Regions from separate parts of the Gordonia sp. VNK21 genome, predicted to be linked through region 1. Evidence: riboswitches for the same ligand, from Rfam matches in the RefSeq annotation. Region 1 holds a riboswitch; the other holds the start of a gene.
What was found. A riboswitch is a leader RNA that binds a small molecule or an ion and turns the genes downstream of it on or off. The one in region 1 is predicted to bind cobalamin.
Positions count from the first base shown of each region.

Region 2: another riboswitch for cobalamin. It lies ahead of metE (5-methyltetrahydropteroyltriglutamate--homocysteine S-methyltransferase); the one in region 1 lies ahead of ACJMNC_RS10650 (cobaltochelatase subunit CobN).

Region 1 covers NZ_JBJURU010000008.1:152,384-159,529, forward strand. Annotated here, with positions in the region: gene cobG (precorrin-3B synthase) at 1-470, opposite strand, end outside; gene ACJMNC_RS10645 (DUF6319 family protein) at 467-1,210, opposite strand; cobalamin riboswitch at 1,217-1,351, shown strand; gene ACJMNC_RS10650 (cobaltochelatase subunit CobN) at 1,388-5,008, shown strand; gene ACJMNC_RS10655 (hypothetical protein) at 5,024-5,293, opposite strand; gene ACJMNC_RS10660 (FxsA family protein) at 5,379-5,939, shown strand; gene ACJMNC_RS10665 (amidohydrolase) at 5,964-7,146, shown strand, end outside.
Region 2 covers NZ_JBJURU010000007.1:116,466-123,611, reverse strand. Annotated here, with positions in the region: gene metE (5-methyltetrahydropteroyltriglutamate--homocysteine S-methyltransferase) at 1-1,626, opposite strand, end outside; cobalamin riboswitch at 1,751-1,971, opposite strand; gene ACJMNC_RS09475 (NTP transferase domain-containing protein) at 2,145-2,717, shown strand; gene ACJMNC_RS09470 (carboxyl transferase domain-containing protein) at 2,753-7,146, opposite strand, start outside.

The DNA of each region.
Region 1 (7,146 bases):
TCCACGGCGAGCGCGGTGACATCCGGGCGCCGGGACAGGACGTCGCCGCGGCCGTCGTCGAGCCCGAACCAGAACCGTCCGGACAGGCCGACGATGCCGGTGTCGCCGCGAAGGGACCGGTCCAGCTCCCGCGCGATACCGCGCAGGTCGGCCAGGCCGCCGACCCGGCCGGTCAGCGGCGAGAGCGCCACATTGCGCACCCGGTCGTGCTCGGCGTCGGCGGTCAGACCGGCCGCGCTCATCGCCGCGGCGAACGCCGGCACCGCATCGGCGGCGATTCCCCGCACCTGCAGATTGCCGCGCACCGTGATCTCCACGGCGCCGTCGCCGAACTCCTCGGCCGCGCCGGCGAGGGCCTCGAGTGCGGGCGCGTCGATCACCCCGCCGGGCACCCGGATCCGCGCCAGCTCGCCGTCGGCGGCGGTGTGCGTCCGGAAGACGCCCGGGCAGCGGTCGGGGGCGGCGGTCACGACGACGGCTCCCCGCCGAGCTCGTAGAGGGTCCGGCGGGCGGCCTCGAGTTCGGCGGCGAGCTCCTCGACGCGCCGCTGCGCCGCCTCGCGGGCATGGTTGAGCACCGCCGAACCGGCCGCTAAGGCGGCGTCGTCGCCGAGCGCCGCCAGCGCCGCGTCCACCGCCTCAGGGGTCACCGGCCGGGACCGCGGCGGTTTGCGCCCGCCCCGGCCGACCGCCACCGACCACTGGTTGTCCGACGAACCGAAGATCGTGACCGTGACCGCCGAGGGGGCGCGCCGGCCACCGGCGGCCGGGCGTGCCGGCGGCTTCGCGGCCCGGACCGGTGCCGCGGCGGTCTTCGGGGCCGCAGTTTTCGGGGCCGCGGCTTTCGGGGCCGCAGTCTTCGTCGGACTCGGTGTCTTCTTCGGGGCCGCAGACTTCTTCGGAGCCGCCGTCTTCGTCGGGGCCGCCTTCTTCTTCGGACTCCTCGCCGGCGGTTCAGGGGCGGTGCGGGTCATCCGCACCTCGTCGGCCTCGAACGGCAGCTCGTCGTTCACCCCACGCGGTTTGAGCAGCAGCGTGGTTCCCGACACCGAGATCACCCGGGCCGAGCTGCCCGGTTCGAGCCCCAGACTCGGGGTGCCCTCCCGCAGATAGACGGTGGCCCGGCGGCCCTGAGCCACGGCTTCGGTGAGCGCGGCGAGATCCTCGGGAGTGAGCGACGGTGCGTGCGGGGAGCGGCGGCGTGGGGGCATGTCCCGATTTTCCCACATCGCCTAAGCTGATCGCCGAGAAGATCGACGCGGAAGCCGGTGCGATTCCGGCGCGGTCGCGCCACTGTGTGGGCCTCCCTCGCGGAGCCCGGAGCCAGACCCGCCGATCACCACCGACCACGCCGGGCGCGCATCCCCGGCAGAGAGCCGAGTATCGCCGTGATCACCCTGCTGTCCACCTCGGACACCGATCTGCGTACCGCCGCCACCAGCGGCGCCGACTACACCGTCGCCAATCCCGCCCGGCTGCTGCTCGACGAGGTGCCCGGCCTGATCGCCGACGCCGACCTGGTGGTGGTGCGTATCCTGGGCGGCAAGCGAGCCTGGGAGGAGGGCCTCGAGGCGGTGCTGGCCGGTCCGGCGCCGGTGGTGGTGCTCTCCGGTGAACTCAACCCGGACCCGGATCTGATGGCGCTGTCGACGGTGCCCGCCGGGGTCGCGGCCCAGGCGCACAGCTATTTCGTGGCCGGCGGACGGGACAACCTGCTCGCGGTGCACAACTTCCTCTCCGACACGGTGCTGCTCACCGGGCTCGGTTTCGAGCCGCCGGTGCAGACGCCGGCCTGGGGGCTGCTCGATCGCCCGGCGGCCCCGGCCGAGGACCGGCCGCGGATCGGGGTGCTCTACTACCGCGCCCAGCACCTGGCCGGCAACACCGACTACGTCGCCGCTCTCTGCGATGCGATCGAGACGGCCGGCGGCCGCGCCGAAGGCGTCTTCTGCGCCTCACTGCGCGCCGCGCCGGACGAGCTGATCGAGCACCTCGGCGGTTACGACGCGCTGATCGTCACGGTGCTGGCCGCCGGCGGCACCACGCCGGCCACCGCGGGCGCCGGCGGCGACGACGAGGCCTGGAACGTCGAACGTCTTGCCGCCCTGGACATCCCGATCCTGCAGGGACTGTGCCTGACCGGATCGCGGGAGGACTGGGCGGCCAGCGACGACGGCATGTCTCCGCTGGACGTGGCTTCCCAGGTGGCGGTGCCCGAGTTCGACGGCCGCATCATCACCGTGCCCTTCTCGTTCAAGGAGTTCGACGAGAACGGTCTGCCGTATTACGCACCGGACCGCGAACGCTGCGCCCGGGTCGCCGGGATCGCACTCGCGCACGCCCGGTTACGGCACATCGCGCCGCCGGAGAAGCGGCTGGCGCTGCTGCTGTCGGCCTATCCCACCAAACACGCCCGGATCGGCAACGCCGTCGGCCTGGACACCCCGCGGTCGCTGGTGCATCTGCTGCGGGCGCTGCGGGCGGCCGGCTACGACATCGGCGAACCCGGCGCGATCGCCGGTCTCGGCGAGACCCCGGACGACGACGATCCGGATGCGCTGATGCACGCGCTGATCGACGCCGGCGGGCAGGACCAGGACTGGCTGACCGAAGAGGCCCTGGCCGCCAACCCGATCCGGGTGGGCGCCGCCGACTACACCGCCTGGTTCGACCGGCTGCCGCAGCAGCTGCGCGAGGACGTCGTCGAGCACTGGGGCCCGCCGCCGGGGGAGCTGTTCGTGGACCGCAGCGCCGATCCGGCCGGCGAGATCGTCATCGCCGCCATGACCTTCGGCAACGTCGTCCTGCTGGTGCAGCCGCCGCGCGGCTTCGGCGAGAACCCGGTGGCGATCTACCACGACCCCGATCTGCCGCCGAGCCACCACTACCTGGCGAGCTACCGCTGGCTGGCCTCACGCACCGACACCGACGGCTGGGGCTTCGGCGCCGACGCGATCGTGCACATCGGCAAACACGGCAACCTCGAATGGCTGCCGGGTAAGACCCTGGGGATGTCCGCCGACTGCGGCACCGACGCGGCACTCGGCGATCTGCCGCTGATCTACCCGTTCCTGGTCAATGATCCGGGCGAAGGCACCCAGGCCAAACGGCGGGCGCATGCGGTACTCGTCGACCATCTGATTCCGCCGATGGCGCGCGCCGAGAGCTACGGCGACATCAACCGGCTCGAGCAGCTGCTCGACGAGCACGCCAACATCTCGGCCCTCGACCCGGCCAAGCTGCCGGCCATCCGGCAGCAGATCTGGACGCTGCTCACCGCGGCCAAGATGGACCACGACCTGGGCCTGACCGAGCGTCCCGACGAAGAGGTCTTCGACGACATGCTGCTGCACGTCGACGGCTGGTTGTGCGAGATCAAGGACGCCGCCATCCGCGACGGGCTGCACGTGCTGGGGCAGGCCCCGGACCCGCAGATGGAGGTGGACCTGGTGCTGGCCATGCTCCGGGCCCGCCAGCTGTGGGGCGGCGCGCAGACCCTGCCCGGCCTGCGTGAGGCCCTCGGCCTGGTGGAGAACGGCTCGGCGCGCGGCGAGGTGGACCGTATCGAGGCGATCGCCCGCGAGCTGGTCACCCGGTGCGCGGACGGCGGCTGGTCCGATCAGGCCGTCGCCGAGGCGGCCGAAGGCCGGCCGGAGGCGGTGCGGCAGATCCTGGCCTTCGCCGGCAACGAGGTGGTGCCGCGGCTGCGGGCCACCGACTGCGAGATCGACCGGGTGCTGCACGCCCTGGCCGGGGGGTTCATCCCGGCCGGTCCGAGCGGTTCGCCGCTGCGCGGCCTGATCAACGTGCTGCCCACCGGACGCAACTTCTACTCCGTCGATCCCAAGGCGGTGCCCAGTGCGCTTGCCGCCGAGACCGGCCGGGCGATGGCCGACTCGCTGCTCGAACGCTACCTGGCCGACCACGGCAGCTATCCGGCGTCGGTGGGACTGTCGGTGTGGGGCACCAGCGCCATGCGCACCTCCGGCGACGACGTGGGTGAGGTCCTGGCCCTGCTCGGGGTGACGCCGGTCTGGGACGAGGGCTCGCGCCGGGTCACCGGGCTCGAACTGATCCCGCTCGCCGAGCTGGGCCGCCCCCGCATCGATGTGACGGTGCGCATCTCCGGCTTCTTCCGCGATGCCTTCGGGCACGTGATCACCATGCTCGACGATGCGGTGGCGCTGGCCGCCGGCGCGGACGAGCCCGACGAGCAGAACTTCGTCGCCGCCCACGCCCGCGCGGCGCTGGCCGATCACGGTGACCGGCGGCGGGCCACCACCCGGGTCTTCGGGTCGCGGCCGGGCACCTACGGCGCCGGCCTGCTGCAGCTGATCGACTCCAAACAGTGGCGCACCGACGAGGACCTGGCGGCGGTGTACACCGAATGGGGCGGCTACGCCTACGGCCGCGACCTGGACGGGATCCCGGCCGTCGACGACATGCGGGCCGCCTACCGGCGGATCGCGGTGGCGGCCAAGAACACCGACACCCGCGAACACGACATCGCCGACTCGGACGACTACTTCCAGTTCCACGGCGGCATGGTGGCCACGGTGCGCGCGCTGACCGGCCAGTCGCCGGAGGCCTACATCGGCGACTCCACCCGCCCGGATTCGGTACGCACCCGCACCCTGTCGGAGGAGACCGCCCGGGTGTTCCGGGCGCGGGTGGTCAATCCCCGCTGGCTCTCGGCGATGCGCCGGCACGGCTACAAGGGCGCCTTCGAGATGGCGGCCACCGTCGACTACCTGTTCGGCTACGACGCCACCACCGAGGTGGTGGCCGACTGGATGTACGAGAAGCTCACCGAGTCGTACGTGCTCGACGAGCAGAACCGCGACTTCCTCGAACAGGCCAACCCGTGGGCGCTGCACGGCATCACCGAACGGCTGCTCGAGGCCACCGAACGCCGGCTGTGGCAGGCGCCGCCGCCGGAGATGCTCGAGCAGCTGCGGCAGATCTACCTCGAGACCGAGGGACAGATCGAGGGCCGCGCCGACGACTGAGCCGTCGCGGGCGGCTCAGGCCAGCCCGTCGCGGCGCTTCTGCTCCTCGAACTGCTGCGCCGGCGACTCGTGGTCGGGGTTCACCGTGACGATCGGTCCGCCCGCCGCCATCCGGTAGACGGCCGTCACGATCAGCACGATGCCCAGCGCCCCGGCCACCCAGGTGCTTCCGGCGACGTTCCCGGCACCATCGTCGACGACGTCGACCAGCGCCCAGACGATGCCGATCGCACCGAGGACGATCATCAGGACTTCGAAACCGTTGCCGTGCCGCATGACGGCCATCCTGCCATGATCGATTCGGTGAGCCGGGAGCAAAACCGGCGGTTCGTACGTTGTACCGATAACCGCTTCTGAAGAAAGGCCGGATATGACGCGCTGGATCGTCGCCGGATACCTGATCGTCGAGATCGCCGCCTTCTGGGCCATGGTGCACTTCCTCGGCTGGGGCTGGGCCATTCTGATCACCGTCGCCGCCGCCGCGGTGGGCTTCGCCGTCCTCGGCCGGCGCACCCGGGAGATCTTCACCCGCGCCCGGACCGGCACCGGCGACTCGCCGGGCGCCGCCCTCACCGACTCGGCACTGCTGACGGTGGCCGGCGTCCTCACCGTGCTGCCCGGCGTGGTGACCACCGTGCTCGGGCTGATCCTCACCGCCTCGCCGGTCCGTCGCCGGCTGCAGCCGGTGGTGGTCGCCGGGGCCGCGCGGCAGGCCGGGCGGCTCGCCGAACGGGTGAGCGTGGTGCGGATGGCCCCCAACGGTTACGTCGACGGCAGCGTGGTCGACGGCACCGTCGTCGACGACGGCCGGGTGACCGGCGACGTGGTGGATGTGACGGTCCGCAACCCCGACGGATCGGTCCACGTCGACATCCCGGAACTGACCGATCACCCCTACGGCGATCCGGATCGCCGCACCGGCGGCCGCTGACCGCGCATCTGACAGACTGGTGAGGTGACAACGAAGCTTCTGCTCGGCGGTGCCGTCTACTCCTCTCCGGCCGTTCCCGATGCCACGGCGATGGCCGTCACCGACGGGACGATCGTGTGGGTGGGTTCGGACGAGGTGGGCCGGGCACTGCACCCGGATGCGGAGATCGTCGACCTGCAGGGACGCTTCGTCAGCCCCGCATTCGTCGACTGCCACGTCCACCTCACCGACACCGGGCTGGCCCTGCGCGGACTGGACCTGACCGGCGCCGTCAGCCGCACCGACTGCCTGCGGGCGCTCTCGGCGTACGCCGACGCCCACCCCGACGAGGAGATCATCTGGGGTCTGGGCTGGGATGCGTCGGCCTGGGCGGGCGCCGGCGACGGTGAGGACTCGCCGCCGACCACCGCCGACCTCGACGCGGCGGCCGGGGGCCGCGCCGTCTACCTCTCCCGCATCGACGAGCATTCGGCGGCGGTCTCGACCGCGCTGCGCGCCCGCATCGACGGACTGCGCGCGGCGTCCGGCTTCGACGAGCAGGCCCCGCTGATCGCCGAGGCGCACCACCTGGTGCGGGCCGGGGCGCGCGGGATGATCTCCCCGCAGGCCCGCCGCCGCGCCCAGCTGCACGCACTCGACCACGCCGCCTCCCGGGGTGTGGCCGCCGTCCACGAGAACGGCGGCCCGGAGATCTCGGGCCTCGACGACTTCACCGCACTGGCGGACATCGATCATCCGGTCCAGATCCGCCGCTACTGGGGACAGGCGGTCGGTTCCCCGGAGGAGGCACTGGCGGTGGTGGCCGCCACCGGCGCGCACGCGATCGGCGGAGACCTGTTCATCGACGGCGCCCTCGGCTCCCACACCGCGCTGCTCGCGCGGCCCTACACCGACCGGCCCGACACCTGCGGGGTGGCCTATCTCACCCACGACCAGATCTACCAGCACCTGCGCGCCACCACGCTCGCCCAGGTCCAGGCCGGCTTCCACGTCATCGGCGATGCCTCCGCGGCGATGGTCGCCGAGGCGGTCTCGCGGCTGATCGACGAACTGGGCACGCCGGCGCTCGCGCGCTGCGTGCACCGGCTCGAACACGCCGAGATGGTCACCGCCGAGCAGGCCGAGCTCTTCGGCCGGGCCGGGATGGTCGCCAGCATGCAGCCGCTCTTCGACGCGCTCTGGGGCGGCGACGGGCGGCTCTACCAGC
Region 2 (7,146 bases), on a different contig from region 1:
GGTGAGCGACTGGGCGTGGGTGATCCAGCCGACCGTCATCGGGTCCGGGCGCGCCACGTCGCCGTACAGGATCGGCGGCCGCACACACCGCGAGCCGTACGACTGCACCCAGCCGTTGGCGGTGGCGAAGAAGCCGTCGAGCTGCTCGGCGAAGTACTGCACCATGTCGTTGCGCTCGGGTTCGCCGTGCACCAGCACGTCCAGTTCCAGCTCCTCCTGGAGCTTGATCACCGACGCGATCTCGGCCTCCATCGCGGTCCGGTAGGCCTCGCCGTCGATCTCGCCCTTGCGCAGCGCCTGCCGGGCCTTGCGGATGTCGACGGTCTGCGGGAACGAGCCGATGGTGGTGGTCGGCAGCTGCGGCAGCCCCAGCGAGGCCTGCTGGCTCTCCCGGCGTCCGGCCGCCTCCGGGCGGGCGAAGTCGGCCGGGGTCAGCGCGGCGAGCCGATCCCGCACGGCCGCGACGTGCACGCGCGGATCGGTGGTCCGGCTCGCCAGCGCATCGCGGGCGGCGTCGAAGGCCTTGGCCTGGTAGGCCCGGCCGTGCTCGAGGGCCCGGGAGAGGGCCACGACCTCGGCGAACTTCTCCGAGGCGAAGGCGAGCCAGCCGCGCAGCGCGTCGTCGAGGTCGGTCTCCGGCTCAAGCGAATAGGGCACGTGCAGGGTCGAACACGAGGTGGACACCGCCAGGGCGCCGACCGCGCCGGACAGGCCGGTAAGGGTCTCGAGGGCGGCGTCGAGATCGGTACGCCAGATGTTGCGGCCGTCCACCACCCCGGCGACGACCAGCTTCTCGCCCAGACCGGCGGCGGCGACGGTCTCGGCCGAGCCGTAGACCAGGTCCACGCCGACGGCCTCGACACCGGTCCGGCCGAGCGCGGCCAGGGCCTCGCGGGCATCGCCGAAGTAGGTCTGCACCAGCAGTTCCGGACGCTCCGGGACGGCCGAGAGCTCGGTGTAGATGCGCTCGGCGAGGTCCGGCAGACCGTCATGGGCGTCGGTGACCAGGATCGGCTCGTCGATCTGCACCCACTGAGCGCCGGCCTGCTTCAGGGCGCCGAGCAGCTCGCGGTAGAGCGGCAGCAGCTCGTCGATCCGGGTCAGCGGATCGGCGCCGCCGCCGACGGCCTTCGACAGTCCGAGGAAGGTGATCGGCCCGATCACCACCGGCCGTGCCGGGATGCCCTGCGCGGTGGCCTCGGCGAGCTCGCCGAGCACCTTGTCCGGGTGGAGGGAGAAGACGGTGTCCGGGCCGATCTCCGGCACCAGGTAGTGGTAGTTGGTGTCGAACCACTTGGTCATCTCGAGGGGGGTGACGCCGTCACCGCCGCGCGCGGCGGCGAAGTAGCGGTCGAGGTCGTCGTCGATGCCGGCCACCCGCGGCGGGAGCGCGCCCAGCAGGGCGGCGGTGTCGAGCATCTGGTCGTAGTACGAGAAGGTGTTGACCGGAATGGAGTCCAGTCCGGCGGTGAGCAGCTCCTGCCAGCCGGTGCGGCGGATCCGGGCGGCGACCTCCTCGAGCGCGGTGCGGTCGATGCGGCCGGCCCAGTAACCTTCGACGGCCCTCTTCAGTTCCCGGTAGGCGCCGATGCGCGCAATACCCGGGACAGTGGCGGAAAAACGCATTGTCAGTTCTCTCCTGCAAACAGTGGTGATGACCACCGCCCTCACAGGGGATGTCGAGGAGCCCGTTCGACGTGTACAGCCCTTCGACATCGCCCATTCCACGAGGCGGACAGTCACCGGACGCGGCGCATCCGGTACGACAGGCAGGTCTTCGGGCTCACCGGCGCGCACCGAACTGGTGCTCCTACTGGCCGTCGCTTCCCAGGAGTCCAGAGGCTTCCGGCTCCCAGTGCTGGTGACGGCGATCGTTCCGGTATACCGCTGCGGGTCAGCTCCGGATTCTCACCGGATTCCCTCTCGCCGATGCCGCCGCCGCAGGCGGCGACCCGGCTCGGTGCCCGGCACGCACTGAAGGGGCTCCTTGAATGTGCGCGCACCGGGCGAAACCAATCGCGACCCCGAGTGTAATGGTCTGCCGCCCCGGCGGGCACATCGCGCCCGCCGGTGGGTTTAACTCTTGCCCCGGACGCGCCGCGGCGTACCGTCTGCGCAGGCTTCGGCGTAGGGTCGGAAGCGGTATGAGACTGAACGGCACGACGGCGTCCGGTGACCGGATCGAACCGATCGCCGGCATCGTGCTGGTCGCCCGCGGCGACGAGAGCGCCGCGCCCGTCGACGACGAGGTCCCGCAGAACGAACGCCTGAGGATCCTGCTCGACGATCTCTCGGCCGGCGGTTGCGACGAGTTGTACGTGGTCCTCGGTTCCCGGCTGGTGGTGCCGCCGACCGACTCGTCGACCACCTTCTATCTGCCCGGCTGGTTCGAGGCGCTCGACGAATCCGTCGGTGCGGCCATCGACTTCGCCCGCAGCCGGCCGGATCTGGCCGGGGTGCTGCTGCAGACGGTGGACGCCCCGGTGCTCGGCGAGGTGGGGGTGCGACGGGTGCTCGCCGCCGCCGGCGGCAGCCGGGACACGATGGCCCGGGCCACCTGGAACGGCCGGCCCTCCCAGCCGGTGTACGTGGGCGCAGGCATGCTCGCTCAGGCCGCCGAGCTGGTGGCGCAGGCCGGCGGCGCCGTGGCATACCTGGACCACAACGCCGCCGCCCTCGCGCAGGTGGACTGCAGCGACCTCACCTCCACCCCCTGACCGCCCGGTCCGGCACGATCAGGGGATGAGGCGGGTCAGGCGGTGTGGTTCTCGATCGCCTCGATGATGCGGGGCCGGAGCTCGGCGGCGCTGATGATGGCGTCGGCGGAACCGACCTTCACCGCGCGCTCGATGCTGTGCACCGCGTCGAATTCGGCGGCCACCTCGGCGAGCTTCTCGGCGCGGACCGTGGCCCGCATCTCCTCGAGCTCGGCGGAGATGTCGTTGAACTCGGTGTCCGAGGCGGTCTCGAGCCGGGTCTGCAGCGCCTGGATCCGCGGATCGTTCTCCGTGCGGGTGCGGACGTCGCCGGCGAAGACGACGGCCGCGGCGGGCGCGCCGCCGAGCACCGAGGCGAACGAGCCCTCGATGGCCAGCACCGTCATATTCGGGTTCAGGGCCTTGGAGAAGACCACGAATGCGCCGCCGTGGTACCGGGAGATCACCGTGAAGACGATCGGGCCGTCGAAGTTGATGATGGCCCGGCCGATCTCGGCGCCGTACTCGAGCTGCAGCTTGCGCAGCGACTCGGGAGAGCCGTCGAAGCCGGACAGATTGGCCAGCACCACCACCGGGCGGTTGCCGCTCGCCGCATTGATCGCCCGGGCCGCCTTCTTCGACGACTGCGGGAACAGGGTGCCGGCGCTGAAGGTGTCCGGACCGTCGGCCGGCACGAAGCCGCGCCGGGGAACCGGTGTGGACTCGATCCCGATCAGGGTCACCGGATGCCCGCCCAGATGCGCGTCCTGGACGACGACGGTCTCGGCGTCGGCCATCCCGGCCCACCGCTCGAGCGCCGCCTGATCCTGGTCGAGCACGGCGTTCATCACCGAGCGGATGGCGAACGGCTTCTTGCGATCCGGGTTGGCGGTCGCCGAGAAGATCTCGCCGACGGTGGCGAACTCGCTGCCCTCGAGCTCGTGCGGGTAGTCCGAGATGTCGCGGTCGGCCGGGTCGGCGGTGGCCGCGGTCCGCGGACCGGACTCGCCGGGCAGCACGTAGGTGTGCTCGTAGTGGCTCATCACCACACCGATCGCCGCCGTCAGGTTGGGCGCCCAGTACTGCGCCTCGCCGTTCGGGCCCATCACCCGGTCGTGGCCGCCGATCCCGAAGTTGTCCTCGGCCGAGACGCCGCCGGAGAAGTCCAGCGCGTTCTTGCCGGTGAGCACCATCGACGAATCCGGGGTCATCACCAGAATGCCCTTGGTGTGCATGAGCATGGTGGCCTCGGCGTTCCAGTAGGCCTGCCCGCCGACGTTGATGCCGGCCACCACGATGTTGATCTCACCGCCGTCCTGGGTGAACTCGACGATGCGCTTGAGCGCGGCCGCCACCCAGTCCAGGTTCTCGGTGCCCGACTCCATCTTCACCGCGGCACCGGACGAGACCGCGTACCACTCGACCGGCAGCCCCAGTTCCTCGGCGAGGTCGAGGGCGGCGATGTAGCGCCGGCACTCCGGTTCGGTGAGTGCGCCGAGCGACTTGGTGGGGTCGCCGAGCATCACCACGCGGGAGATGCCCTCGGGGTACTTGACGGTGGGCGTGCTGACCACACCGACCACCACGGCCGCCGAGTTGTTGCCCTTGGGCCGGGTCACCGGCGCGAGTGCGCCGTGCTCGTCGAGGTCGTATTCGGTGAAGCTGCCGAGCATCTCGGTCAGCTCGTACGGGTAGACGGTGTTGCGCCGGGCGGCGCGCAGCACCTTCTGCCGGTACTCGTCGACCGGTTCGATCGGCGAGCTGTCCGGCTCGCCGACGACGATCCGGGTGTCGCCGGCGGCGTTGAAGTTCACCGTGACCGCGATCTTGCTGAGCTCGCCGGTCTGCGGATCCCTATGCCGGGCGATCAGCAGGATCTCCTCGAGACCGGCCCCGTCGGTCGAGGCCGCGGTGCCCAGCGTGTGCTCGACCACCCGCAGCAGCTGACGTTCGGACACCTCCAGCGGCGGCCAGATGTACATGACGATGCGGTTGGTGTTGAACCGCGTGGACGAGGGCCGCTTGGCCTGGGCGCGGCGGATCGAATCCACGCTGGCCTCGAAGGCACGCTCGGCGGTCGGCAGGGTGAGCAGGTTGCCGTCCTGCTCCTGTACCGCGGTCAGGTCGCGGATCTGGGTGAACGCGATCAGCCGATCGTCGTTGGCGTTGGCCTTGGCCACCGCCCGGTACAGGTAGACCTCCTCGTTGTCCGACGAGCGCAGCCGGGTGAGGTCGAACTTGCGCAGCCGCTCCATCTGCATGCGCTGGGCGATGTACGGATGCAGACCGCGGATCAGCCGGTCCTCGGTCATCCCGGTGACCGACGGCCGGAAGGTCACGTGATGGTGCATGGCCTCGTCGCCGGGGGCGGCGACGGTGGTGGTCACCCGGTGCACCTGATTGGGCAGCATCCGGCCCGAGACCACATCGTGCAGCCGGGCCGCCATCTCGTCGAGGTCGTCGGGCTGATCCTCCCAGCGCACGTAGACGTCGGCGTCGATGGAGACGGCACCGTCGGCGAGTTCGGCGAGCCCGAGGATGGCGGTGTCGAGCCGATCGAAACTCGTCGCCGCCGAGACCAGCAGCGAGTCCTCCCGCTGCGCCAGTACGAAGGTCACCCCGCCGGCCCGGTGGGTGGCCACGTCCTTGATGCCCTTGTTGCCGTAGTAGCGGCGGGTGAGCACCTCGAGCATCACCGCATTGTCGAGCTCCGGGTCGGCGAGCCGGCGGCTGAGCACCCGCACCAGCGGCTCGGTGCTCTTGACCATCTCGGCGATCCGCTCGGCGCGGTCGGAGGCCTGCGGATCGGCGTCCAGGTAGTTCAGGTCGCTGTCGATGGCGGCGTAGACCCGCTCACGGGTGCGCCGCAGCCGCGGCCGCCCGTACCAGGCGTACAGCACCCCGCGAGCGAGGTCCGCGATCGCCGGGAAACGCAGCTGCGCCGCGCTCACCAGATGCTCGAGGACGTGCCCGACGTGGTCGCGCAGTTCGGGGGCCGGCGCCGGCTCCTTCATCCAGCGCCGCAGCAGCGCCGCGATGCCGGGCACCGTGTCGTCGATACCCTGCAGCGCCAGGAAGATGCGGAAGACCGCGGCCTCGAGGTCCTCGGTGCGGTCGAGGCTTTCGATCCCGTAGTGGGCGAGCGCCGCGGCGAGTTTGGTGCGGAACTGCTCGGGCAGTCCGGCCACCTCCACGTCGAGGCTCTGCAGGTAGGTGTGGAAGTGCTCGCGGGCCGAATGCACGCGGGTGTCGACGTCGTCGTCGGACGGGCGGCGCCGGGCCAGCTCGGCCAGATCGGCGAAGATCACCAGCAGTTCGCTTTCGGCGGCCAGCGGGAACCGGCCACCGGCGGCCTCGGCCTCCTCGGCGCGCAGCTGCAGGTAGTGGTCGAGCAGCCGACCGCTGTCCTGCGGGGCGACGTCGAAGCCGAGCATCAGCGAACCGAGGTCCTCGCGGTCGCGTTCGGCCAGGCGGCTCGCGTCGCTCTGGACCCGGAGCTCGGGCAGATCCAGCGCTGCGCCGGCGCCGTCCGTCTCCTGCTCGTCCTCGCCGTCGCCGATCGGCTCGAGCCGCAGCAGCGGCGCCCCGGTCTCGACCTGAGCGCCCACCGAGACCACGCACTCCTTGAGGCGGGCGGCGAACGGTGCGCGCAGCACCGTCTCCATCTTCATCGACTCGAGGACCAGCACCGGATCACCGGACTGCACTTCGTCGCCCACCTCGAGCGGGGTGGCGATGACCAGCGCCGGGGCGGGGGAGCGGACGACGCCGCCCTCGTCGCGGCTGATCCGGTGGGTGACGCCGTCGACGTCCACCAGGTGGATCGGGCCGTGCGTGTCGGTGAGGATCCGGAACCGCTCGCCGTTGACGGTGAGCCGGCCGGTGTGCTCGTCGTAGCGTTCGAGGGAGACGTCGGCGGTCCGCGACTCGGTGCCGGCCTCGATGATCACCCGGAAACGCTGGGCGCCCACCCGGGCCACCCGGACCCGGTAGCTCACGCCGCGCAGTTTGAAGTCGATGGGCCGGCCGCTCTCGTGCCTCACCTGCGGACGGCCGCCGCGGGCGGTGGCCAGCAGCCGGTTCAGCTCAGCCTGCTCCTCCTCGATGTACGCCTCGATGGCGGCGGTGGCCAGCGCCACCGACGAATGCCGGTTGCTCACCAGGCGTCCCTCGGCGCGCACCCGGTCGATCCAGCCGGTGTCGGCGCTGCCGTCGATCACCTCGGGCTGGTCGAGCAGATCGATGATGAAGCTGCTGTTGGTGGCGCCGCCCTCGATGACCACGCGAGTGCGCGACATGGCGCGGCGCAACCGGGCCAGCGCCTGATCGCGGTCGCTGCCGTAGGCGATGATCTTGGCGATCATCGAATCGAAGTCGGCGGGGATGGTGTCGCCCTCGCTGACCCCGGTATCGACCCGCACGCCCGGGCCGGAGGGCAGTTCGAGCCGGG